3 regions of the Paenibacillus sp. FSL R5-0912 genome follow, and region 1 is predicted to be linked to each of the others. Evidence: riboswitches for the same ligand, from Rfam matches in the RefSeq annotation. Region 1 holds a riboswitch; each other region holds the start of a gene.
What was found. Region 1 has a riboswitch for cyclic di-GMP ahead of R50912_RS21265 (thiamine pyrophosphate-binding protein). Riboswitches for the same ligand answer to the same signal wherever they lie in the genome.
Positions count from the first base shown of each region.

Region 2: another riboswitch for cyclic di-GMP. It lies ahead of R50912_RS34675 (choice-of-anchor A family protein); the one in region 1 lies ahead of R50912_RS21265 (thiamine pyrophosphate-binding protein).
Region 3: another riboswitch for cyclic di-GMP. It lies ahead of R50912_RS33810 (PA14 domain-containing protein); the one in region 1 lies ahead of R50912_RS21265 (thiamine pyrophosphate-binding protein).

Region 1 is NZ_CP009282.1:5,003,985-5,012,518, forward strand. Features, by position in the region: gene R50912_RS21255 (helix-turn-helix transcriptional regulator) at 19-978, shown strand; gene R50912_RS21260 (methyl-accepting chemotaxis protein) at 1,098-2,348, shown strand; cyclic di-GMP riboswitch class I at 2,852-2,948, shown strand; gene R50912_RS21265 (thiamine pyrophosphate-binding protein) at 3,067-4,710, shown strand; gene R50912_RS21270 (carboxymuconolactone decarboxylase family protein) at 4,762-5,124, shown strand; gene R50912_RS21275 (hypothetical protein) at 5,325-5,675, shown strand; gene R50912_RS21280 (3-oxoacyl-[acyl-carrier-protein] synthase III C-terminal domain-containing protein) at 5,777-6,769, shown strand; gene glpK (glycerol kinase GlpK) at 6,966-8,459, opposite strand.
Region 2 is NZ_CP009282.1:557,509-564,780, forward strand. Features, by position in the region: gene R50912_RS02410 (MTH1187 family thiamine-binding protein) at 1-19, shown strand, start outside; gene R50912_RS02415 (sugar phosphate isomerase/epimerase family protein) at 70-849, shown strand; tRNA gene R50912_RS02420 (tRNA-Thr) at 932-1,003, shown strand; gene R50912_RS02425 (ASCH domain-containing protein) at 1,200-1,622, shown strand; gene R50912_RS02430 (YhjD family protein) at 2,060-2,437, opposite strand; cyclic di-GMP riboswitch class I at 3,252-3,344, shown strand; gene R50912_RS34675 (choice-of-anchor A family protein) at 3,427-6,993, shown strand.
Region 3 is NZ_CP009282.1:1,147,179-1,155,712, reverse strand. Features, by position in the region: gene R50912_RS33810 (PA14 domain-containing protein) at 1-1,701, opposite strand, end outside; cyclic di-GMP riboswitch class I at 1,715-1,795, opposite strand; gene R50912_RS04970 (sugar phosphate nucleotidyltransferase) at 1,933-3,306, opposite strand; gene R50912_RS04965 (UDP-glucose dehydrogenase family protein) at 4,036-5,376, opposite strand; gene R50912_RS04960 (glycosyltransferase) at 5,381-6,481, opposite strand; gene R50912_RS04955 (glycosyltransferase family 4 protein) at 6,583-7,722, opposite strand; gene R50912_RS04950 (glycosyltransferase family 4 protein) at 7,719-8,534, opposite strand, start outside.

The sequences.
Region 1 (8,534 bases):
ACCAGGAGGTCTTCATCCATGAGAGCAGACCGTTTATTATCCATTCTGCTGCTGCTGCAAAGCCGCGGTAAAATAAGCTCCCGCGAGCTGGCACAAACGCTGGAGGTTTCCGAACGTACCATCTTCCGGGATATGGAGTCACTGAGCATCTCCGGCATTCCCGTGCTGGCAGAACGCGGCCGGGAGGGAGGCTGGAGGCTGGCTGAGGGCTACCGGACCTCCCTGACAGGTATGAACCCTAAAGAGATTGGTGCGCTGCTGCTGCCGGCAGACCCGGCCATTCTGCAGGCGCTGGGAATTCAGGCGGAGTTCTCTTCCGCTGTCCGTAAGCTGCAGGCCGCTGGTGCAAGACAACCCGCTGCAGCTTTCAGCCTTCTTAATGAGCGTATTCATATTGATGGTGCGGGCTGGCATCCGTCGGGCGAAACCTATCCCAGTCTCACTGCATTGCAGGAGGCTATATGGGAGGACCGAAAAGTGATAATCAGTTACATGCGCGGGGAGGAGAGATCAGAGCGGCTGATTTCACCCTTTGGACTCGTAGCCAAACGTGGTGTCTGGTATACCGTGGCCGAAACAGGCGGTGAAATGCGGACCTACCGGGTATCCAGAATAAGTAGTGCTGAAGTCACGGATGAATATTTTAGCAGACCCCATGATTTCAATCTGGCTCATTTCTGGGAAGCTTCTACTATGGCATTCAAATCTGCATTGCCCCGCTATCCTGCCAAGCTGCTCGTGAAGGACAATATAATGAAGGATCTCAAACAAGAACGTTATGTTTCCGTACTACTCAAGGAGCATTCACCCTTACCCGGCTGGTACACAGTCGAAGCCGAATTCAATACGCTGGAGTCTGCCTGCAGGATCATCTTATCCCTAAGCCCGGGCATTAGAGTTACCGCTCCGGCAGAGCTTGCTGACAATGTTGCGACCACTCTGCGCGAAGCGGCTGCATTATATGCAGACAATGTGTAAACATACTCTTTTTGAACAGCCGGAAAGAATTATGTCAGTTCTTACAATAGACCGATTACGCTTTAATCCCCTATAATATTACAATACACAATATTTATTTCTAGGGGGAACTATAGTCTATGGACTGGATGAACAAGCTGCCGTTAAAACAAAGAATCGTTGCCGGATGTTACCTGGTCGCCGCTTTATTCGCTGTCCCTGTATTAATTACGCTCATCGCAATGGGCAAGGTAATTATCGGTATTATTCTGATTGCGGTATTGGCTGCACTGACCTACCCGCTTGCGCGCTTCATTGAGAGAACGCTTACATCTTCATTTGAGGATATCTCCAATGTGACGCATACGATCGCCAAAGGCGACTTCACCAGCCGTGCAGACGAGAACGGATCAATGGGCGACATCAGCCGCTCCTTCAACACTATGATCGATAAATTGAAGAAGATCCTAACCGATGTTTCACAGCTTACCCGCCAGGTTATGGATGCCAGCCGGGGTATTGAGGACAAGAACCAGAACCTTAAGATCGTAATGACACAGGTAGCCTCCTCCTCCAACGAACTTGCCCTGGGTGCGAATGAAATCTCGGTAGATATTGCCGACATGACGGAATCGATCAAAGATATCGAAACTAAAGTCTCCAATTATACGAACTCCACCAAAGAAATGAATAAACGCTCCACCCATACGCTGGAGCTGGTTGAAAAGGGACGCCAGTCCGTGGACACTCAAGCCGAAGGCATGCGGAAGAATATCCAGGCTACGCAAAAAGTAGCAGATACGATCGAAGCACTCTCACAGAATGCCCGCGGGATTACCATGATCACCAAGACCATCACGGAAATTGCCGAACAAACCAATCTTTTGTCACTTAACGCCTCTATTGAGGCTGCACGCGCAGGTGAACACGGACGTGGTTTCGCAGTAGTAGCCCAGGAGGTCCGCAAGCTTGCCGAAGAATCAACCGCCTCCACCAAGGAAGTATTCGGGCTGGTCCGTAGCATCGAGGCCGATATCAAGCAGGCTATCGATAATATCGCTATTAATGAAGAGGTTGTTCAGGTGCAGAACGAGATGATTACGGAGACCGCACATATTTTCGCGCAAATCGTACATAGTGTGCAATACATAACCGAGCAGATCTCCTCCTTCTCCGCAGAGAGTGATCTGATGCTGGAGAGCGCGCTCAAGATCTCTGGAGCGATAGAGAATATCTCAGCCATTACCCAGGAGACAGCAGCAGGTACCCAGGAGGTATCCGCAGCGATGAACGAACAAATTCATGCCCTGCAGTCCGTAGCGGAAGAGACCGATAAAATGACACAATCTGTCTTCCAGCTGCAAAAAACAATCCATATTTTCAAATTCTAGCAGCAGCCCAAAGAGACCTTTTCCACAGAGCAGTCTGAGGGAAAGGTCTCTTTTTGGCATGAAAAAAAAGATTGTGATGTAATATTCACAAAGTGTTAAAATAGTGCATAACGCAAAAAAACCGCCTTTGCACTTCTTTACTGCTAATTCTTTATTACTAATAAACTAACATAATTTCAAATTTTAATTACCCATTTCTTAAGACCTATTCCGGGGTTCTACCAGCCTATAATTTTAATACATCCGCATGGTTTCATGAGGTTCCTATAATGTTATGAGGCTTATGGCTTATGCAGATTAACCCCTGCTCTTTTTCTGCATTTGCATTATAAGACTTTGGCCTTCCAGACGCATCCATTTTCAAAAGTTTGAATATCTATTATTTCATCTCCTATTACTTCTGAATATTCGCCAAATTTCGCGTTTTGTTGCACAAGGCTTATTGACAAAAGGCGAGCGAGGAATATATTGTAAAGGAAAATTATCCTTCGCTGTATTGATAACAACATAAGAGGCAAAATTCACCGAAAGGGAATGACGCAAAGCCATGGATCTACAGTCTCACTTTTCCGGTGAGATCATGACAGCCAGGTTGCTGAAAAACTATGAACCCCCCGGGAATCCGGTTCAGTAATGGTGATTCGTGCAACAGGCCTGTGCTCCTATTTCGAGTACAGGTTTTCTATTGCTAGCATACAATCAAAAAACAACTTGTGGGGTGGATGTTCTGAAGACAGTTGCAGATTATATGGCGGAAGCATTACGCGATCTTGGGGTAACACATTCTTTTGGTATTATTGGCAAGTCCATTTGTCCTATAGCCCTCAAGCTTGTTGACTATGGCATTGAGTTTATTCCCGGCCGACATGAGTCCAGCTCCGGCTTTGCAGCAGGCGGCTATGCACTGAAAACAGGCAGTCTCGGGGTAGCCTTCGGCACCTCCGGTCCAGGCGGAACGAACCTGCTAACCGCAGCAGCACACGCCAAAGCCAACAATCTCCCGGTACTATTCATTACAGGCCATCAGTCCATTAAAGAGCTGGGTATTCCCCAGTGTCAGGATTCTACATCCTATCTCGCTGATTTGGCGGACATGTTCAGACCAGCCACTCTTTTCAGCAAGCTGGTTGAACGCGGCGACCATTTCAGTACAATTTTCAATCATGCCCTGTCTATCGCCCTTGGTGACAAGAAAGGACCTGTTCATTTATGTATTCCGTTTGATGTTCAGACCGAGCGCCTTGAAGAATGCCGGATTGTCCTGCCGCAGCGGGAAAAGCTCGTCAGCTACGCCAACTACGAACGGTTCATTTCAGCGATCAATGCTTCCAGCAGACCTCTGATCATTGCGGGTAAAGGGGTTAACCGCTCCGGTGCGCACAAGGAACTGGTTCAATTGGCCGAGACGTTCAACATACCTGTAGTAACCTCTCCCGGCGGTAAAGGAGCCATTGCTGCGGATCATCCGCTCTATCACGGTCCTGTGGGCGTTGGGGGATGTACGCACGGGGATGAGATGTTGAACAACAGTGATCTGTTTATCGTGCTTGGTTCGCGTCTGAGTGATATGACCATATGCAATCTGAAGAGGGAGAATCATCCGGATCAGCTGATCCAGTTCGATGTTGATCCTACTTTTGTTGGTAAAATACTGACTTCCCGCACTCTTTCCGTCGGCGGCGATTTGCGTGACAACCTGGAGCTGTATCTCAGCAAGGTTGATCCGTCCACCATAACCAGACGTGAAACAGAGATCTCCAATCATTATACTGAAGAGCTGCCAGTGCTGCCCAAGCTCTCGCTGGCTTCGGTAATGAGCACGATGAGCGATTTGATTCCATACAACAGCAGTGTGTTTGTTGATGACGGCAGCCACGGCTTCAATGCGGTCAAATGGTTCAACGTGAAGAAACCGGGGAGCTTTGTATTTGATGCCTACTTTGCCTGCATGGGGAATTCAATCGGCATGGCCATCGGTGCCAAAACTGCTTCGCCGGAAGAGACGGTCTTCTGCATTACCGGTGACGGCTGTTTCATGATGCTCGGAACTGAAATTAACACAGCGGTTTGCAAGAATATCCCGGTTATTTTCATCGTTGTGAACAATATGCAGCTGGATATGGCACTTAAGGGTATGGAAAAAACAACAGGACGTATCGATGGAACCATTTTCGAAGTCCCTATGGATGCAGTGAAATTTGCTGAGTCCCTGGGAGCCGCCGGCTTCCGCGCAGAGACGCAAGAGGAGTTTGCCTCTGCAATCAGCCAAGCAGTTGAACTTAACCGCGTAGCCGTTATTGAGCTGTTGACCGACCGTGACGAAATGCCTCCTACGGCCCACCGTACACTGGATCTCAACTAGGCTGTAATTTACTGATTCTCTAACTTACTATCAGGAGGCAAACAAGTGAATATGAACGTAGACAGTGGACTGGATCATTTCACCAATCTTTCCGGGGACTATGGGGCCAAAGCCCTAGCTCCTATTAAAGAGCATTTTCCCGAATTAGCCGAGTATATCATGGGCAATGCATACGGTGATATTTTTCAGCGGACCACCATCGGCTCTGACTGGAAAGAAATTGCTGTCATCTCTTCTTTGATCACCATGGGACAATTTGAGCAGTTGGGTGTTCACTATGTAATGGCGCTTCGCGTGGGGATGACCGTAGATCAAATCAAAGGTATCCTGCTTCATCTGACACCTTGTATCGGCGCACCCAGAGTGATCTCGGCGTTCAATGTTCTGCTGCAGACGCTGGAAGATATTCGTTAATTAATAGCATAATATTACATCATTCGACTTATGTATTGCGTAATCAAGAAAGTTCTGGTTATAATGAAGGCAAAATATCCCAAAACCAAGTTCACTTTGTCGAATATCGTCGCAGGAACGTAGTTTTTCGGGATATCAACATGATGAATCATCAGGTCACTCTGAATAGTCATGCAATTTAAATTACGGGAGAGATGAACATGGGACAATTTATTTTGAAAACGGACACTGCGAAGAAAGTAATTAACATCGAGCTGGAAGGAACCTTCTCGAACGAGGACGGTCTTAAATCGATACAAGCCTATCAGCAGACCATCAATCCGATCAACCCATCCGAATATGCACTGGATATCGATTGCCGCAAGCTTAATGTAACCGCTCCAGATGTGGTGCCGTTGCTCGAAGGCTGCTTCATCATGTTCAAGGCAGACGGCTTCCAAAAAGTGAGCCTTACCCTTGAGAATAACCCTATTCTCAAAATGCAGCTGGCGCGTCTGGGCCGCAAAGCAGGACTCGAAAACCTGGAAATTACGTCTACCGTACAAGCTTAAGTTAACTTATTGTTAAACCATTATTAGCGGTTTGAAACGCAAGATTCGCTCACGAAACGAAGTGTATGCTTACGGGCTACAAAACTTTTAGGAGGTTTACTATGGCAGGGATTCGCATTAAGGACATTGATATCTATCATCCAAGCAAAAGAATCGGCAATGACTTCTTCATTCAGCACTTCGATGAGAAGGGAATTGATATCCGTGGCCTGCTGGCTGCTCTTGGCCGTGAAAACCGCTACAGTATCGACAGCAAGGATGAGAACTCCCTGACAATGGCTTTTGAAGCCGCAAGCAATGTACTGGACAAGACCGGCCTGACCGGTGCAGACATTGACCTGATCGCTTATGCAAGCCAGACTCCTGAATATATTTTCCCAACGAACTCATTGATGATTCACCGCCTGATTAATGGTGCATCGCACACGATCTGTATCGACAGTAATGCCAACTGTGCAGGAATGACTGCCTCGGTTGAACAGGTCAGCCGTCAAATGATGGCGAACCCGAGAATCCGCCGTGCACTTGTCATCGGTTCTGACTACGTTGCCCCGCATGCGGACAAGAATGACCCGGTATATTACGCCAACTTCGGCGATGCAGCTGCTGCGCTCATTCTGGAGCGTGACGAGAATTCGGTAGGCTTCATCGATTCGATCTATCAGACCGACACCTGCGTCTACGGTAACTCGCTGTTCCCGGCGGAAGGTTTAGCTAATCTCGGACGTACAGGTGTGGCTGCAGGAGAATTCAATGTGAAGTTCATCCCGTTCGATGATTCCATCTGTGTGGATGCTGCTTCAGAATCAATCAACACTCTGCTCAGCAATAACGGAATCGCACCTGAATCCATCAAGGCCGCCTGCTTCTCCCAGTTGTCACTTCCGAACATCAAGGCCGTTTCCGGCAAAACCGGAATTGACGCTGATGCAGCCGTCTACATCGGGGATGAATTCGGCTATACCTCCACCAGCAGTCCGTTTATCGCCCTGCACAAAGCAGTGACTACCGGACAGCTTGAACGCGGAGACAAGGTCCTGTTCTGGACAGTAGGCGCCGGATGGCAGAACGTCGCTCTTGTAATGGAGTATTAATCTTAGCTGTTGAACTTATAGTTTCTCGTTGATATCCAAACAGCCCGCAGCAGAACTTCTGCCAGCGGGCTGTTTCTTTATGTATACTTCAGGTTTCGACTCACCTCAGACAGAACCTGCAGCGTTCATCCTGCCTAAGGTGAATCTATCCGGTTCATTCGGTAAGCGCAGGCTGCCATATCAGCAGCTGTTCTCGTTACCTCTGTCCTTCATGCTTCTCCCAGCCCATTGTCCGGGACACCGCGTCCTGCCAGGCGTTGTAACGGCGCTCACGCTCTTCCGTCCCCATCTGCGGCGAGAATACCTTCTCGGCCTTATTGAAGCTCTCCAGCTGCTCCCGGGTCCATATGCCGGAGGTAAGGCCTGCCAGCAGCGCAGCACCGAGCGCTGTGGTCTCCGCATACGTTGTACGGGTTACGTCGCTCCCAAGAATGTCCGCCTGGAACTGCATCAGCAGATTATTACGCACGGCGCCTCCATCCACTCTCAAGCCGCTGAGCGGCATGCCAGCGTCTTTTTCCATCGCCCCGATGACATCGCGGGACTGAAAGGCCAGCGACTCCAGTGTTGCGCGGACCAGATGTCCGGCAGTCGTTCCCCGGGTCAGTCCGAACACGGCACCCCTGGCATACATATCCCAGTAGGGTGCACCAAGGCCGGTAAAGGCCGGTACGACCACAACCCCCTCACTGTCCTCCACCTCACTCGCCTTCTCTTCCGAGTCGGCTGGGGCTACGATCAGCCCCAGGCCCTCCTGCAACCATTGTACCGCTGCTCCAGCCACGAACACACTACCCTCAAGGGCATAATAGAGTTCGTCTCCCATGCCCCAGGCTACCGTGGTCAACAGGCCATGACTCGAAGTCACTGCCTCAGTCCCTGTGTTCATCAGAATGAAACAGCCTGTGCCGTAGGTGTTCTTGGCGCTGCCTGCCTCCAAGCAGGTATGACCGAACAATGCCGCCTGCTGGTCCCCAAGCACAGAACGGATGGGGATGTCTACACCGAACCACTGCTTGTCTGCAGCCCCGAAGTCCCCGCCGGACATCCTCACTTCAGGCAGAATCGAAGACGGAATACGCAGCGCTTCGATCAGGCCGTCATCCCATTTGCGCTCATGCAGGTTGTAGAGCATGGTACGTGAAGCATTGGTAACATCCGTAGCGTGCACAGCGCCTCCTGTAAGCTTCCAGATCAGCCAGGTGTCTACGGTTCCGGCCAGCAGTTCCCCCCGGTCCGCCCGCTCTCTCGCCCCCGGCACATGGTCCAGAATCCAGGCCAACTTCGTTGCCGAGAAATAAGCATCGATGACAAGACCCGTCTTCTCAGCGATCTCTCCGGCCATTCCCTGCGCCTTAAGCGCCTCACACTGCTCCGCAGTCCGGCGGTCCTGCCAGACGATCGCCGGATAGACCGGCGTTCCGGTAGTCTTGTCCCAGATCAGTGCAGTCTCGCGCTGGTTGGTAATGCCGATGGCCGTAATACTATCAGCAGGGGCGGAGCTTGCCGCAATAGCGTCTCTGGCCGCAGCAAGCTGACTCTCCCAGATTTGCTCCGGATCATGCTCTACCCAACCCGGCCGGGGAAAGGATTGTCTAATCTCATATTGCCCTTGCGCGATCATTCCCGCCTCCTCATCAAAGAGAATCGCGCGTGAACTGGTGGTACCTTGGTCCAAGGATAAGATCATTATGCACAGCCTCCTGCAAGCCTCAGCTTCTATGATATGTTCCACGTTGAACAAGATTAATGTGGTGGTTTCAAC
Region 2 (7,272 bases), 3.3 Mb from region 1:
TAAGCTGCAAGGAGAGTAAGGAGTACCTGTAGTTGTAATCAGATTCAACCTATAAGGAGCGGATCTTTCATGGCAAAGGCCTCACAGCAAATCGGAATTCAAATGTACACACTGCGTGACCAGACAGAGCGCGATTTCCTGGGTACACTGGGCAAAGTGGCGGAGATGGGATACCAGGCGGTAGAATTCGCCGGTTATTTCGGCGTGTCTGCAGGAGAACTGCGCCGTACATTGGACCGGTTGGGTCTTGCTGCGCCTTCGGCGCATGTGGGCCTGGATTTCAGCAGTCTGGATAACATGGAACGGGCGTTAGCCAAAGAAATTGAATATGCGAAGGAACTTGGACTACAATATATGATCACCCCTTCGGCACCGCTTCCGCAGAACCCCTCGATGGAAGATGTGACGGCGGTGATTCCCTTCTTGGAGAAGGCCTCCGCGATGGTCCGTGCAGCAGGCCTGCAGTACGGGTATCACAACCATGATTATGAATTTGCGGAGGTAGACGGCAAAGCAGTCATCGATATATGGCTGGGGCAGATTCCTGCTGAGCATATGTTTGCCGAGTTTGATCTGGGGTGGGTATACAGGGGCGGGGCCCGGCCGATTGACTATGTCTCGCGTTATGCCGGGCGTGTTCCGCTGGTCCACATTAAGGATTTCGGGGCAAATAATGAAGAGACTGACCTCGGGAAAGGGCAGGTTGATTTCGCTAGCGTCTTCGACAAGGCAGAGGAAAGCGGAATTCTGTATTATATAGTAGAGCAAGAGGCTTATGCCGTGTCGTCGCTGGAGAGTGCTAAGCAGGCGCTGGAATATTTCCGCGGGTTGGGGCTTATGCAGGGATAGGAAGAGGTAATAGTCAAAAAGGGTTGCGTTTTCTGCTGAAAGAGTTATAATATTTTTTGTTTGGCAGGGGCAATCCTTTTAAGCTGGTGTAGCTCAGGGGTAGAGCAACGCACTCGTAATGCGTAGGCCGGGGGTTCAATTCCCTTCACCAGCATCCGTAAGAACTCAATAGTGGCGCGGCTTTCCGGGGTTTTGGGGGTCGCGTTTTTTTATTTATTCATCCGATCGTCTACCGGCCCGATGCTTGCTTATGCTTAATACAGAATGCAGGACTAAAATGAAATCAATCTTATTAAACGATTTATATGTTATTCCTAGAGCCTATTTTGTTTATGAGAGGAGGCACTTGTATGAAGTGTCTGACGATTCGCCAGCCTTGGGCAACCTTAATTGAGCTGGGTGAAAAACAGATCGAGACCCGTTCCTGGCCGACGGCTTACCGGGGAGAATTAGCCATCCATGCCGGTATGCAGGTAGATAAGGCCATATGCAGGACAGAGCCGTATCAATCGGTGCTTGCCCGGCACGGCTACACGGCGGATAATCTGCCCTCCGGGGTAATCCTTGCGACCAGCCGGCTGGCTGGTTGCTGCGGGGTTACGCCTCAGCAAGCACAGCAGAACTGGCCGGGCGGGAATGAATATGTGTTCGGCGATTATGCAGAAGGCCGGTATGCCTGGAAGCTGGAGGAAGTCGTTGCGCTGGCTCATCCTATACCTGCCAAAGGGCGCTTAGGTTTCTGGGAATATCCCGTTCTTGAGCAGGAGTGGTGAATCCATTTGTGGCCAAATAAATAAAAATTTCATGCTTATCAGCTGTCAGCGGGTATCATAGGGATATTCAGCGGGTAATCTTCTTATATATATGGAAAGCGGACTCTGCGGTGGTATGCTGCAGGAGCCAGGGCAGAAATGCCGGGAAGGAGCGTATGCATAAGAGATGGGCAGCCTTCTTATCGCATGGCTTTGTATGCTTTGTTTGTTTATTGTGTTTAAGGATCAGGTAAGCCGGAAGATCCTGTATCCCGTAGCGGCTGTGGTTATCTGCGGTACGCTTGGGTATTGGACGATTTTAATGTAATCTTTATCTGGGTATCAGCTTATTTTCAGGTAAGGGATGTAATAGGGTACCCTGAGGTCTTGCCAATCATGGCGGGCCTCTTTTTTATGGGGGAAGTAACGCCGAGAATTAACATAGCCAGAGTTGCTGTTCATCTCAAGGCGGTTGAGTCCGGAGTGCCAAGACCCAAATATCTGCGCATGCGGATAGTAGACTGGGCGGTAATGACATCATCCAGCAGCAGCATCCGTTCATGATAACCCCTGCAGACAAATTTGGCTTCAATGCCAACTTCCAGCTGCTGCTGTGCATAGACCTTCAGACCACGGGCTCTCATCTCGGTGCGGACATCCCGCAGGTCGGCTATGGCTGCACCCGCCGCTGTCCGGAGAACCTCAAGGTAAGGATCGGGTGTGCGCAGCTCTGCGGATAGGATGGAAGCATCGCGTTCAAAGGCGGATAAAATGAGCGGCAGCAAGATATACGATTTCACCAGCATATTGTCCTGGCTCTCTGCTCTGTGCATCAATCTCATCTCCTCCAACGAGAACGTATATTCGTAATTTAACCCGAAGTTCAAAAAAAATCAATGGTATTTAAAAAAAAGAGGGCTGTTAATGTGACATAATTCACAATAAAATCGGGAAAATTATTTTATATTAAAATTGAAATAATAAAGTTGTAAATAAATCTGATTAAAAGGAGAATGGCAATGAGTCATGAAGGAAATCTCCGCCGCGGTTTATTGTTTGGGTTATTCCTTAGCGTTCCGCTTTGGGTATCAATGATTGGCTGGATTCAGCTGCTCTAAAAATGGATTTCTGCGTGTGCAGATTTCCAGCCCTCTACACAAACTCCCTAGATATGTCGATTAAAGACTGCTGTGAAAACAGATGAATCTCATAAGGCTTTTACTATATAAGAGCTCTCTTGTATGTCCGGAAACGGGTGGTGTCCTTAAGGAGGATGGCACCCGTTTCTTCAGGTTCACCATGTGAGGTTTGTTTAAGCGAAGATGGGGGGGGCGGGGAGAAAAAGTAGGACTAAAATACTAAATTTTGATATTTGAAATTTAAGGATAATAACTCTGTGAAAAGGAAAAAGTACTGCGGCGAATTAGTGGGATTATCGACCTTTTTCGTCAGGAAGGTATGTTTATAAATTGTATAAAGCCTTATGAATAAAGCGTTTTTTATTTTTTTCATCACAAAAATAGCTGTGAAATGAATTGGAAATATATTGACAATATGCCAAGTGGCATCTAAACTAAAGTTAGTTCTAAAGTAACAAATGTCACAGATTTCTGTTGGGTATTACATAAGCTTTTCCAATTTCATATCAATCATGTACAAACGCAAACCGTTTCGAAAGAGCGGGACGCAAAGTCAGGAATCTGATGCCCCTTAAGTCCGGGCTATGGTCGTCCGGCCGCCGTGAAGCTAACCCTTCGTGGCGGTCTTTTTTTTGTTATAGTTTTGCGACGATTTCATAGAATAGTTGAATAGGAGGTGTAGATTATTGAGAAAAAAATTGCGAAAAGCGGCCGCCTGTATTCTGGCGGGCGTACTGACCGTAAGTAGCGCCTTCACTTGGGGGACGGAGGTAAGGGCAACAGCTGGTGTACCTTACAATCCAACGCCGGTCTTGGGGATTGCCGGGAATTTTAATGCTTTTATCTTTGACGATTTCACGCAAGACAATGATCAAATTGAAGGCCGTCTTGCAGCGGGAGGGAATATTACTCTCTCTGGAGGTTACGGGGTAGCCAGGGCCTACAGGAATTCTTCAGCCACAGACGTACTCGTTGCCGGTAAGAAGTTTAAACATTCGGGTAGCGGAGAAATCTACGGAAACGTTGTGTATGGGGACACCATTGAAGCCAATGAGCCTATTGTGAATATTATAGGCGCGAAGAAGCAGGGAAGCCCGATTGATTTCCCGGCTGAGAAGCAGTATCTGATCTCGCGTTCTGCAGCATACGGGGCATTGTCCGCTACGAAAGAAATTGGCAATAATAATTATGGAACACTTACAATAAGTGCGCCGGATCTTTTCAACGTAGTTCACCTGGATGCGGCAACGCTGGCGAATACAAACAATATTCAATTCAACATTGCCCAGAATGCCACGTTAATTATTAACATAAGTGGAGCTACGGTCAATGTACCAAGTTTCGCAATGAATAACGGCAAAGCAGGTCAAGTGTTGTTCAACTTCTACGAAGCGACCAAGGTGAATATTGCGTATACCACCTTTTTGGGGACGATACTGGCGCCTAAGGCGGATGTCAATTATTCCGGTGCAGAGCTATACGGAACGCTAATTGCCAAGTCTTTTGCCGGCGGAGTAGAAATGCACCTAGGAACATACCAGGGAGATGGACCGCCGCCAAGTCCGACGCCGACCGCAACACCAACCCCCAGCCCATCGCCAACACCAACCGTAACACCAAGCCCTACACCAACAGTGAAACCGACTGCAACGCCGACGGTGAAGCCAACTCCCACACCAACAGTGAAACCGACACCGACGGTAAAACCGACACCAACAGTGACGCCAACGCCGACAGTGAAACCGACACCAACAGTGATGCCAACGCCGACAGTGAAACCAACACCGACAGTGAAACCGACGCCGACACCTAAGTGTACTCCGTCGCCAACACCGACAGTGAAACCAACGCCGACAGTGAAGCCGACACCGACAGTGAAGCCGACACCAACAGTGACGCCAACGCCGACAGTGAAACCAACACCGACAGTGAAACCGACACCAACAGTGAAGCCGACGCCGACACCTAAGTGTACTCCGTCGCCAACACCGACAGTGAAACCAACGCCGACAGTGAAGCCGACACCGACAGTGAAGCCGACACCGACAGTGAAACCGACACCAACTGTGACGCCAACGCCGACAGTGAAACCGACACCAACGGTGACGCCAACGCCGACAGTGAAACCGACACCAACGGTGAAACCAACGCCGACAGTGAAGCCAACACCGACAGTGAAGCCGACACCGACAGTGAAGCCGACACCGACAGTGAAACCGACACCAACTGTGACGCCAACGCCGACAGTGAAACCGACACCAACGGTGACGCCAACGCCGACAGTGAAACCGACACCAACGGTGAAACCAACGCCGACAGTGAAGCCAACACCGACAGTGAAACCAACACCGACAGTGAAACCGACACCGACAGTGAAACCAACACCGACAGTGAAACCAACACCGACACCAACGGTGACGCCAACGCCGACACCAACAGCAGCACCAACACCAACGCCAACGGCGGCACCAACGCCGACACCAACAGCAGCACCGACACCAACGCCAACAGCTGCACCGACACCAACGCCAACGGCTGCACCGACACCAACGCCAACAGCTGCACCGACACCAACGCCAACAGCAGCACCAACACCAACGCCAACGGCAGCACCAACGCCAACGCCAACAGCTGCACCAACATCAACGCCAACGGCGGCACCAACGCCTACACCAACAGCAGCACCGACACCAACGCCAACAGCAGCACCAACGCCAACGGCAGCACCGACACCAACGCCAACAGCGGCACCGACACCAACGCCAACAGCGGCACCAACGCCAACGGCAGCACCTACACCAACGCCAACAGCAGCACCGACACCAACGCCAACAGCAGCACCGACACCGACGCCAACGGCAGAGCCAACACCGACACCAACGGCAGCACCAACACCAACGCCAACGGCGGCACCAACACCGACAGTAGAACCAACGCCAACATCAACAGCAGCACCGACACCAACGCCAACAGCAGCACCGACACCAACGCCAACAGCAGCACCGACACCGACGCCAACGGCAGAGCCAACACCGACACCAACGGCAGAGCCAACACCAACGCCAACGGCGGCACCGACACCAACGCCAACAACGGCACCGACACCAACGCCAACAGCGCCACCGACACCAACGCCAACGGCGGCACCAACGCCGACACCAACAGCAGCACCGACACCAACGCCAACAGCAGCACCGACACCGACGCCAACGGCAGAGCCAACACCGACACCAACGGCAGCACCAACACCAACGCCAACGGCGGCACCAACACCGACAGTAGAACCAACGCCAACATCAACAGCAGCACCGACACCAACGCCAACGGCAGCACCGACACCAACGCCAACAGCAGCACCGACACCAACGCCAACAGCAGCACCGACACCGACGCCAACGGCAGAGCCAACACCGACACCAACGGCAGAGCCAACACCAACGCCAACGGCGGCACCGACACCGACGCCAACGGCAGAGCCAACACCGACACCAACACCAACACCAACACCAACGCCAACGGCGGCACCAACACCAACGCCAACAGCAGCACCGACACCGACGCCAACGGCAGAGCCAACACCAACGGCAGCACCAACACCAACGCCAACGGCGGCACCAACACCGACAGTAGAACCAACGCCAACGCCGACACCAACAGCAGCACCAACACCAACGCCAACGCCAACGGCGGCACCAACACCGACAGTAGAACCAACACCAACACCAACACCAACACCAACACCAACACCAACACCAACACCAACACCAACACCAACACCAACACCAACACCAACGCCAACGGCAGCGCCAACGCCGACACCAGAACCAACACCAACACCGACGCCGACACCAACACCAACACCGACATTACCACCGGCACCAGTACCATCGTCTGCACCGCCCGTCTTTATTAATGTAGTGCCAACGCCGACTCCAATAATCGGCTATATTGTAAATCCAGATACAATAATCATTGATGATCCGCTGCCTTTGGGCCCTGTGACAACAGTAACACCTCGGCCGTTAGTGGTGACACCAAGTCCAACCCTAACGCCAAGCCCAAGCGCAACACCAAGTCCAACGCCAATTGTGACAATCATTGATGAAGAGATTCCGTTAGGCAATGTACCTGCGGATGCATCGCTCCCGAAGACTGGTGAGTCCAGTCCGGCTCCCTATTACTTGGTCGGTCTAGCCCTTGCAGGATTGGGAATATTCCTCGGCAGAAGATCCAGAACAGATAAACGTAAATAAATGCAATTCGTAAGATCCTTTCCGACAGGCTGGCGATATCACCGCTAAATCGGGAAAAGGCTGCTTTGGGAGAAGACGTTCTCCACAAAGCAGCCTTTTTTATATGGGATATACATTTGATATTATATTTCCTCGTAAAATCAAATGTGCTAAGGAGAAAGAGTTGCGTCTTTACGATCATGGGACCTTGAGTATATATTAAAATTTCAAAATTAAAATTAGTTCTTTATACATAGTTTGAAAATATCCTTATCGGTGCCATCGAGAGCGATGAGAGGA
Region 3 (8,534 bases), 3.9 Mb from region 1:
AGGTACAGTTGCCTTCGCCTGGCTTGGACTCTGCCACATCAGACGGATATTGGCATCGCCTGCATTCTCGTAATACTCCACTTTGATATCATAGAGCTGGCCTGCTTGCAGGTTTATGCTTCCTGTACGCTCGGTACCGCTCTGTTTGGTCCAGCTGTTGATTACAGCTGTGCCGTCAATATAGACGCGGATACCGTCATCGGATGTAGTGATAATCTGATAGGTTTCACTGAAAGTCGGTTTGATCTGACCCGTCCAGCGGATAGAAAAGCTATCCACTCCGAGCTTCGCATCCGGCGCTGTCTGGCGCCAGTTAAAGTTCAGCAGCGCATCCTTCCGGACCAGAACCGGAGTGCCCGAAAGCGTCATGTTCTTGTAGTATTCCCCCTGAAGACCATTCTGAACGACGGGGGCCGTCACAGTATCATTGGAAGCAGGGGGCGTCGGGATCGGCATTGCAGTCGGTACCGGCATTGGTGTTGCTGTCGGTACCGGCGTTGGCGTTGCTGTTGGTACCGGCGTTGGCGTTGCTGTTGGTACCGGCGTTGGCGTTGCTGTTGGTACCGGCGTTGGCGTTGCTGTTGGTACCGGCGTTGGCGTTGCTGTTGGTACCAGCGTTGGCGTTGCTGTTGGTACCGGCGTTGACGGAGCAAATGTGCCTGCTTTATAATCGTCCCGGGTCACCGTATAGCTGTCGCTCATGAAGCTTTTGATGGTAGCATCGGTATTGGTTTCATACAGCATTTTTCCCCAGCTCATCATATATACCCAATTTTTCTGGGAGAGCTGCAGCTTTGCCGTGCTTGGCATTTGTCCATTCTCGCCAATGGCAATCGGTTTGCCATTCGCAAGGGCAAGCAGGCCGTCATGGTATTTATTCATATAATCGTTCTCATATATATCTGCCGCGAGTACATCCACCTTGTCAGCCCCCGGATAGGTCAGCGCATAAGGATCAGACCAGGCATTGGGTGCATTGGGGTTCCATACCCACAGCAGGTTGTTTAATTTATGAACGTTCACGAAACGGTCATACATAATATTCCAAAGCGAAGCAAAGTTATTTTTCTTCCCCCACCAGAACCAGTTACCGTTCATTTCGTGGTAAGGTCTCCAGAGTACGGGAACACCAGCATCCCGCAGGCTTTTAAGTGAAACTGCCACTTTGTCCAGATCTGCAATCAATGCAGTGTACTGTGTTGTACCTGGAGTAATATATTTATTGAATTCCGCCTGGCTCAGCGGTTTCTGAACATTGGACCAGAGGTATGCGGTACCGGGCAGATTCTCATGAAAAGTCATGGCTACAATGCCGCCGCCCTTATACCAGTTGATCGCGCTGTTCACAACATTTCTGCGCTGCGCCGCTGCTGTACTTTCCGATTGCCCGCTAATTACGCCCAGTTCATACCCGTGAAGAGCAGCATATTGTCCGCTGGTTCCCTTCAGCTTGTTGCTGAATTCGTCCGGACTTTCCAGATAGTCATGTTGGCCGGTAATAATGCCTTTTCCAGTGATAGAATACAGATCGTCCAGCAATCTGACTGCTTCGGTTGAAGCCTCCGGATTAACGGGCGCTTTGGAACTAGATGCAGCTTCTGCAGATGAAGGCATTCCGCCGAGTCCCAGAGGTACTGCAGTCAATAAAAGGGCCAGAGACAGCACAGTGCACAGCAAACGAGACTTACGGTAAGTTATCAAAATCCATCTTCCTTTCGGTAGCCAGGCTGCCACTCTTGCGAAGGCCCTATAGCTTTGCGTCCCTATCTTTCGATTAGGTTTGCCTTTGTCGTATTGGAAGGATTAATCCCTCTTACCGTAAGTATCGTCTCTATTTAGTTTTAATTTAGAGCAAAAATGAATTTTTCTTAATAATTGGTTCTTAATACCTGTTTTGGATTTGTAACAATTGGTTATATAGATAGATTAGACCTACGAAATAAATTGCTGCAAGGCGATATCTTCCCAATCCAAGGTGATTCGGATGTTATCTTCCTCCACCAGCTCAGAGCCGGTCTGCACTTCGATAAATTCCATATCTGTCAATGCCAGGATCGCATGCTTGGTGCCTTCCGGAATCCGTACGACATCCCCCGCCTTTACATTATGCATTTTCTCATTGAGCACAATGCTGGCTTCACCGCTGACAATGGTCCAGATTTCACTGCGTTTGTGATGCAGCTGATAGCTGATATTTTTACCTTCAGAGATAAAGATCCGCTTCGTCAGCACCTCATTACCTTCCGCATATTTCACATAATCAATTACCTTGTAGTGGCCCCAGCGGCGTTCTTCGTACATCGGTCTTTGTTCAAAAGATTTCAGCACTTCCTTAATGCGCGGGCTCTCCGCCTTGTGCGTAACCAGAATTCCGTCCGGGCTGGCGGCGATAATCAGATCCTTCGCCCCGATCACGGTGATCGGAATGTCCAGTTCGTTGATAAGGCAGGTGCCTTCGGAATCTGCAGTGACGAAACCTTTGCCAACATGATTGCTGGTCATTTCTTCGGTCAGCGTATTCCAGGTGCCCAGGTCCTTCCAGAATCCGGCGTAAGGCTGAACCACGATATTCTCTTCTTTTTCTACCACCTCATAATCAAAACTGATGGAAGCCAGCAGTTTATACTGCTTCTGCAGTTCCTCATAGTTCAGTGGCAGTCCTTTGCGCTGCAGAATATCCAGCAGATACCCAAGACGGAAAGCAAACACGCCGCAGTTCCAGAGGGCGTTCCGACTGATTAGCTCCTCAGCCTGCTTGCGGTCCGGCTTCTCCTGGAAGTGGCTGACCTGCAGATACCCGCTCGCTCCCGCTTCGGCGCTGGTAGGAATGATATAGCCGTATTTCTCGGAAGCATGCTCCGGAACTACGCCCATCAGCGCCAGATTGGCGCCGCTCTCCAGCATCGTGCTCTCCAGCTGCAGAACGGTATCGAAGAAGGACGACTCCACATAAGGGTCGACGGGCAGGATGGCTACCGTCTCGCTTGGTGAAACACCGGCGATCGAATACAGGTATGCTGCAGTCAATGCAATAGCAGGGAAGGTATCGCGCCGCTCCGGCTCAACGATAATCGGCACCCCGCTGCCCAGCTGGCTCTGAATCATCTCTACCTGGCTGCGGCCGGTAGCCAGGTAGGACGATTCCGCCATCCCTGTCTCCTGCAGCTGTCTCCATACCCGCTGTACCATGGATTCCGGTTCACCTGCCGGGCTTTCCAGTACTTTCAGAAATTGCTTCGAACGTGAATCATTGGACAAGGGCCAGAGCCGTTTACCAGAACCGCCTGATAGAAGTACTAGTTTCATAAGTGAACCCTCCTAAGTTTATGTGATGTCGCGAAAATATCGGATTGTTATTGGGAGCTGCAGATTGCGGAAAAGCTTAATGCGCTGGCTGTTATGAGAGTCACTGCAAGGAATGTTTGGACTTTCGGCCGCTGTTGCCTCCGGATTTCCTGATTAGACCGCTCTTCGCGGTAGAAATCCAGAGACAGCATATGCTTCCGAAGCTAGCTTTCCTACGGAAAGCTTTCAGGCGGACGCTAACGCTCCTACAGTTCCAAAATTCCTCTCCGTTCCATTACATAACAGCTGGGGCTATTCGCTTCGCCCGCAGGCGAAGCTCCCGGCTAAAGATCCAGCTATTGCCGCTTGTTGTTGCGGCAATTGAACCGTGGCTGCCGCTATGCTTGCGCGGCAGGAAAGATTTAAAGATGCTTAAGTGCCTCTTGTTCCAAGGGACTCCCGCTCGCCGTAGCAGCGGGGGCAACACAAGATTCTCACAAGACTCTCACAAGACCAAGACACAAGACTCTTGTTCCAAGGGCTTGCCGCTCACTCACGCGGCGGGTAGGGCAAGGATCAAGTGCACTTGTGCTCCTCATTTCCTCGTTTGGCCCGCATCCGGTGGAATCAAGTGCATTAATGCTCCTCATTTCCTCGTTTAGCCCGCATCCAGTGAAATCAAAGGGATTTTTCCCTCTAATTTCCCTAAGCAGCCACTTCTGGGGAGGCTGCGGGATATCCGCTAGACGATTAGATCGCGCCAGCAACGCTGGCGGAGAAGCCGCTAAGGCCGCCCATCTGCGGGCGTCCGACGGAATGATACTCCAGGCCGGTTCCTTCGATCTGCTCTTTGGTATAGACGTTGCGGCCGTCAATTAATACCTGGCGGCGCATGCTCCCAGCGAGCTGATGCAGGTCGATATCCTTGAACTGGCTCCAGTCGGTCAGGAGGCATACTGCGTCGCTGCCTTCGGCAGCCTCTTCCGCCAGTCCGCACCAGCGGAGCTGCGGGTGATCGTACTCTCGCCGGAAGTTATCGGCGGCAATCGGATCATACAGCTTGACGGTAGCACCTTCAGCTACCAGCGCTTCAACGATTTCGCGGGCAGGCGCCTCGCGGACATCATCGGTGTTCGGCTTGAAGGCAAGGCCCCAGATGCCGATAACTGCGCCGCGCAGGCTGCCAAGCGATTCATGCAGCTTGGAGATAATCATGAACCGCTGTCCTTTATTGACCTCGACCACCGATTTCAATAGCTTGAACTCGTAGTCCACGTTGCCGGCAATCTGGATCAGCGCATTGGTGTCTTTCGGGAAACAGGAGCCTCCATAACCGATGCCGGCCTGCAGGAAGGTAGACCCGATTCTCCGGTCCATTCCCATGCCCTCGGCTACCTCGGTTACATCAGCTCCCACTTTTTCGCATATATTGGCGATCTCGTTAATGAACGATATCTTAGTGGCCAGGAACGCATTTGATGCATATTTGATCATCTCGGCGCTGCGGATATCCGTGACGAATACATTGTCCGTGAAGCCCTGATGCAGCTGGCGCATCGTAGGCTCAAGCTCAGGATTATCAAGTCCGATCACGATCCGGTCGGGATGCAGCGTGTCGCGGATCGCGGAGCCTTCACGGAGGAACTCAGGGGCGGAGACAATATCGAAGGGATGATTCGTATGCGAAGCGATCAAATTGCGGATTTTCTCATTGGTGCCTACGGGTACGGTCGACTTGGTCATGATGATCTTGTAGCCTTCCATCGCCTGCGCAATTTCAATGGCGGCCCCTTCAATATATCTTAGATCTGCTTCACCGCCCGGCAGTGAGGGGGTCCCTACGGCAAGGATGACGATGTCGGAGCGGCGGACCGAATCCTTAAGATCGGCCGAGAAGCTCAGCCTGCCCTCGCGGAGATTCATTTCGATCAGCGCCTCAATGCCCGGCTCATAGATGGGGGATTCCATCCGGTTCAGCTTCTTGATTTTTTCCTCATCCTTATCGACACAGATGACATGATTTCCGTTAAGGGTGAAGCATACGCCCGAGACAAGACCTACATAGCCGGTACCGATTACTGCGAGTTTCATACAATCATCCTCCTTTTAGGAAATTGACGTAGGCCTGTTCCACATACTGCTTGAACTGGACCATAAACGCCTGCTCATCAAATTTACGTGCATGGCCCATAATCTGCTCGATATCCCACGCATAGGATTCTGCTTCATCAATGGCCTGGAGCAGATCATCAACTTCCTGGTGCTGGAAGAACACGCCGTTGACGTAAGGAATAATCGTGTCCAGCGCTCCTCCGGCCTGATAGGCGATGACCGGTCTTCCTGCAGCATTCGCCTCCAGGGGCGTAATGCCGAAATCCTCTTCTCCGGGAAAAACAAAAGCCCGGCACTGCGACATCAGTCCTGTCACTTCTTCATCCTCCAGCCGCCCCAGGAAAGAGATATTATCCTTGGCCATGCCTTCCAGACGCTTGCGGTCCGGCCCGTCTCCCACGATGTACAGCTTCACGCCGTTACGGTTGAATGCCTCTACCGCCAGATCGATCCGCTTGTAGGAAACCAGCCGGGATACGATCAGATAATAATCTCCAATGGTAGGGGAGCTGGTGAAGCGGGCTGTATTAATCGGCGGGAAGATGACATCGGAATCCCGGTGATAATAATTCTGAATCCGCGTCTTCACGACGGAGGAGTTGGCTACGAACTGGTTTACATTCTTGGAGGTACGCTGATCCCAGCTCTTCAGCCGCTGCATATATACCTTAAGCAGTCTTTTGAATAATCCTGAATTGGATTGCCGCTCCATGTAAGTGTCATAATCCCAGGCGAACCGCATGGGGGTATGGCAGTAACACAGATGAAACGTAGACTCGGGCACCTGGATGCTTTTCATAAAAGCACTGCTGGAGCTAAGGACGATATCATATCCGCTGAAGTCCAAATCGCGGACAGCCATCGGATAGAGCGGCAGCACCCCTTTGAAATTCCGCTTCACGCCGGGGATTTTCTGCAGCCAGGAGGCCCGGATATCCGCATCTTTGAGGTTATCGGTCAGGCGGCTTCCGTTAAAAACCGTTGTGAAAATCGGAGCATCCGGATACATGTGATGAAAAACCTCCACCACTCTTTCCGCTCCGCCCATTTGGATTAAGTAATCGTGCGCTATCGCAATTTTCATGTGAATCATCCTCAAAGTTTTATGGAGCAGCATCATCATGCAGTGAACGCATGGTAGAAACGGATCGTGAAGCAAGTCTTAAGCATTGTCCAAGCGCGAGGTCAGGTAACCGCCAGCAGACCTTTGTAGTACGCTACGATATCCTTGACCGTATTCTCGATGACAAAATGCTCTTTCACCCGTTTCATTCCATTATCCGCCATCCGTCTACGCTCTTCGGGATGGTTCAGCATCCAGGTGATGGAGTCTGCAAGTACAGTAGCATCTCCCGGCTGGATCAGCATTCCTGTTACGCCAGGAACTACAATCTCAACCGGTCCGCCTTCATTGGAGGCAATCACCGGCAGTCCAGCCGCCATACCTTCGACGATGACCTGGCCAAACGGCTCGGGGGTGATCGACGTGTGAATCAGTAAATCGGCTTTGTTCATAAGTCCTTGTATATCATCTACATGACCCAGCAGGCTGACATTGGTAATGTTGCCTTGCTGCATCTGCTGAATTAATTCCTGTTTGTATTCCTCTTCTCCGAACAGCGCGTCTCCGGCAAGCCAGAACTTCACCCGGCTGTCATTCTTGAAGGCCTTGGCGGCTTCCAGTACAATATGCTGGCCTTTCCAGTGAGCCAGGCGTCCCACCAGCAGGACGTTGAAGTCCTTCTGGTCCCGCTTGCCGATTCCTTCACCAATCGCTTTGGCAAAAGCGGAGTAAACGACCAGCGTCTTCTTTGACCGCGGCAGCTCCAGGGCATTCAGTGTGGAATGGGAATTGGCGATGACGCCGTTCGGCAGCAGGCGTGACAGCAGCCGGATCGCCTTGGCGACAACCGGCTTCAGGTACGGGGCTCCGATATGGTCCCGGATATGCCAGATCAGGGGCACCCCGGCTTTTTTGGCAGCCACCGCTCCGTAAAATGCCGATTTCAGTGAATTGGTATGCACGCAATCGACCTTCTCCTCTTTGAGCAGCGGAGCAAGCTTACGGCCGTAGGCCAACAGCTTCATTGCAGCAGCCGGAGCACCGAGGTTCACAGCGTTGCGTCCGCGGCTGCGGATGCTCTCATCCAGCGGGATAATGCGGACATCGATGCCCTTTTCCCGCAGGCGTTCGGCCAAAGTGCCTTCTTCCGCCAGAATCACCAGCGGTTGAATCTGTTCACCGATGTTGGTGAGAATGTTGAACAAGGCAACCTCTCCGCCGCTCCATTTGGCGGTGTGATCAATATAAGCGACTTTGATCATCCTACGCTCACACCCTTTCCCAAAGTTTCGAGGAATACGGACTCCACTTGATCGCCCACATGCTGCCAGGTATATTTCTCCAGCACATGATTCCGGCATTCGTCACGGCCCGGCAGCAGCTTGCGGTTGCTCAGCATATGAATCATGCCTTCTGCCATATCATCGCTGCCTGCACTCTTGAACAGCAGCTCCGGCCGGAAGCCCTGCAGAATCTCCTTGTTGCCGCCGACCGGCGTCGCCATCACCGGAAGTCCTGAGGCCAGCGCCTCAACGGTGATCAGGCCGAAGCCTTCCAGCGCCTGCGAAGGAACGACGAACATATCCGCCGCCTGATAATAGGAGGCCAGCTCATGATCGGGAATATAGCCCAGGAGCCGGACTTTGTTGCCCAGTCCGTAATCGGCTATTTTCTCTTCGAGCTCCCCGCGCAGCGGGCCTTTGCCCCCGATCAGCAGAATCGCGTTCGGGAACCGCTCGGCGACCTGCTTCCAGGCTTCGAGCAGCTGCAGCAGCCCCATCCGGTTCATCAGCCGCCGGACCGTCAGCACGGTCGTTGCGCCTTCCGGCAGATTCAGTGTCCGCCGGACCGCCAGCCGGTTGGTGGAAGGCACGAACCGTTCCACATTGGCCGCCCCCGGAATGACGATGATCTTGTGCAGCGGCACCCCATGCAGATCATGCAGCATACCCCGGAAGTAATCGCTTAGGACAATGAATTTGTCCGCCAGCTTGTAAGCCTTATGTTCAATCGATTTGGCAATCGTTGTTTTCACCTTGTGCTTGATGCCTTGACCTTCGATCTTCATCTCTTC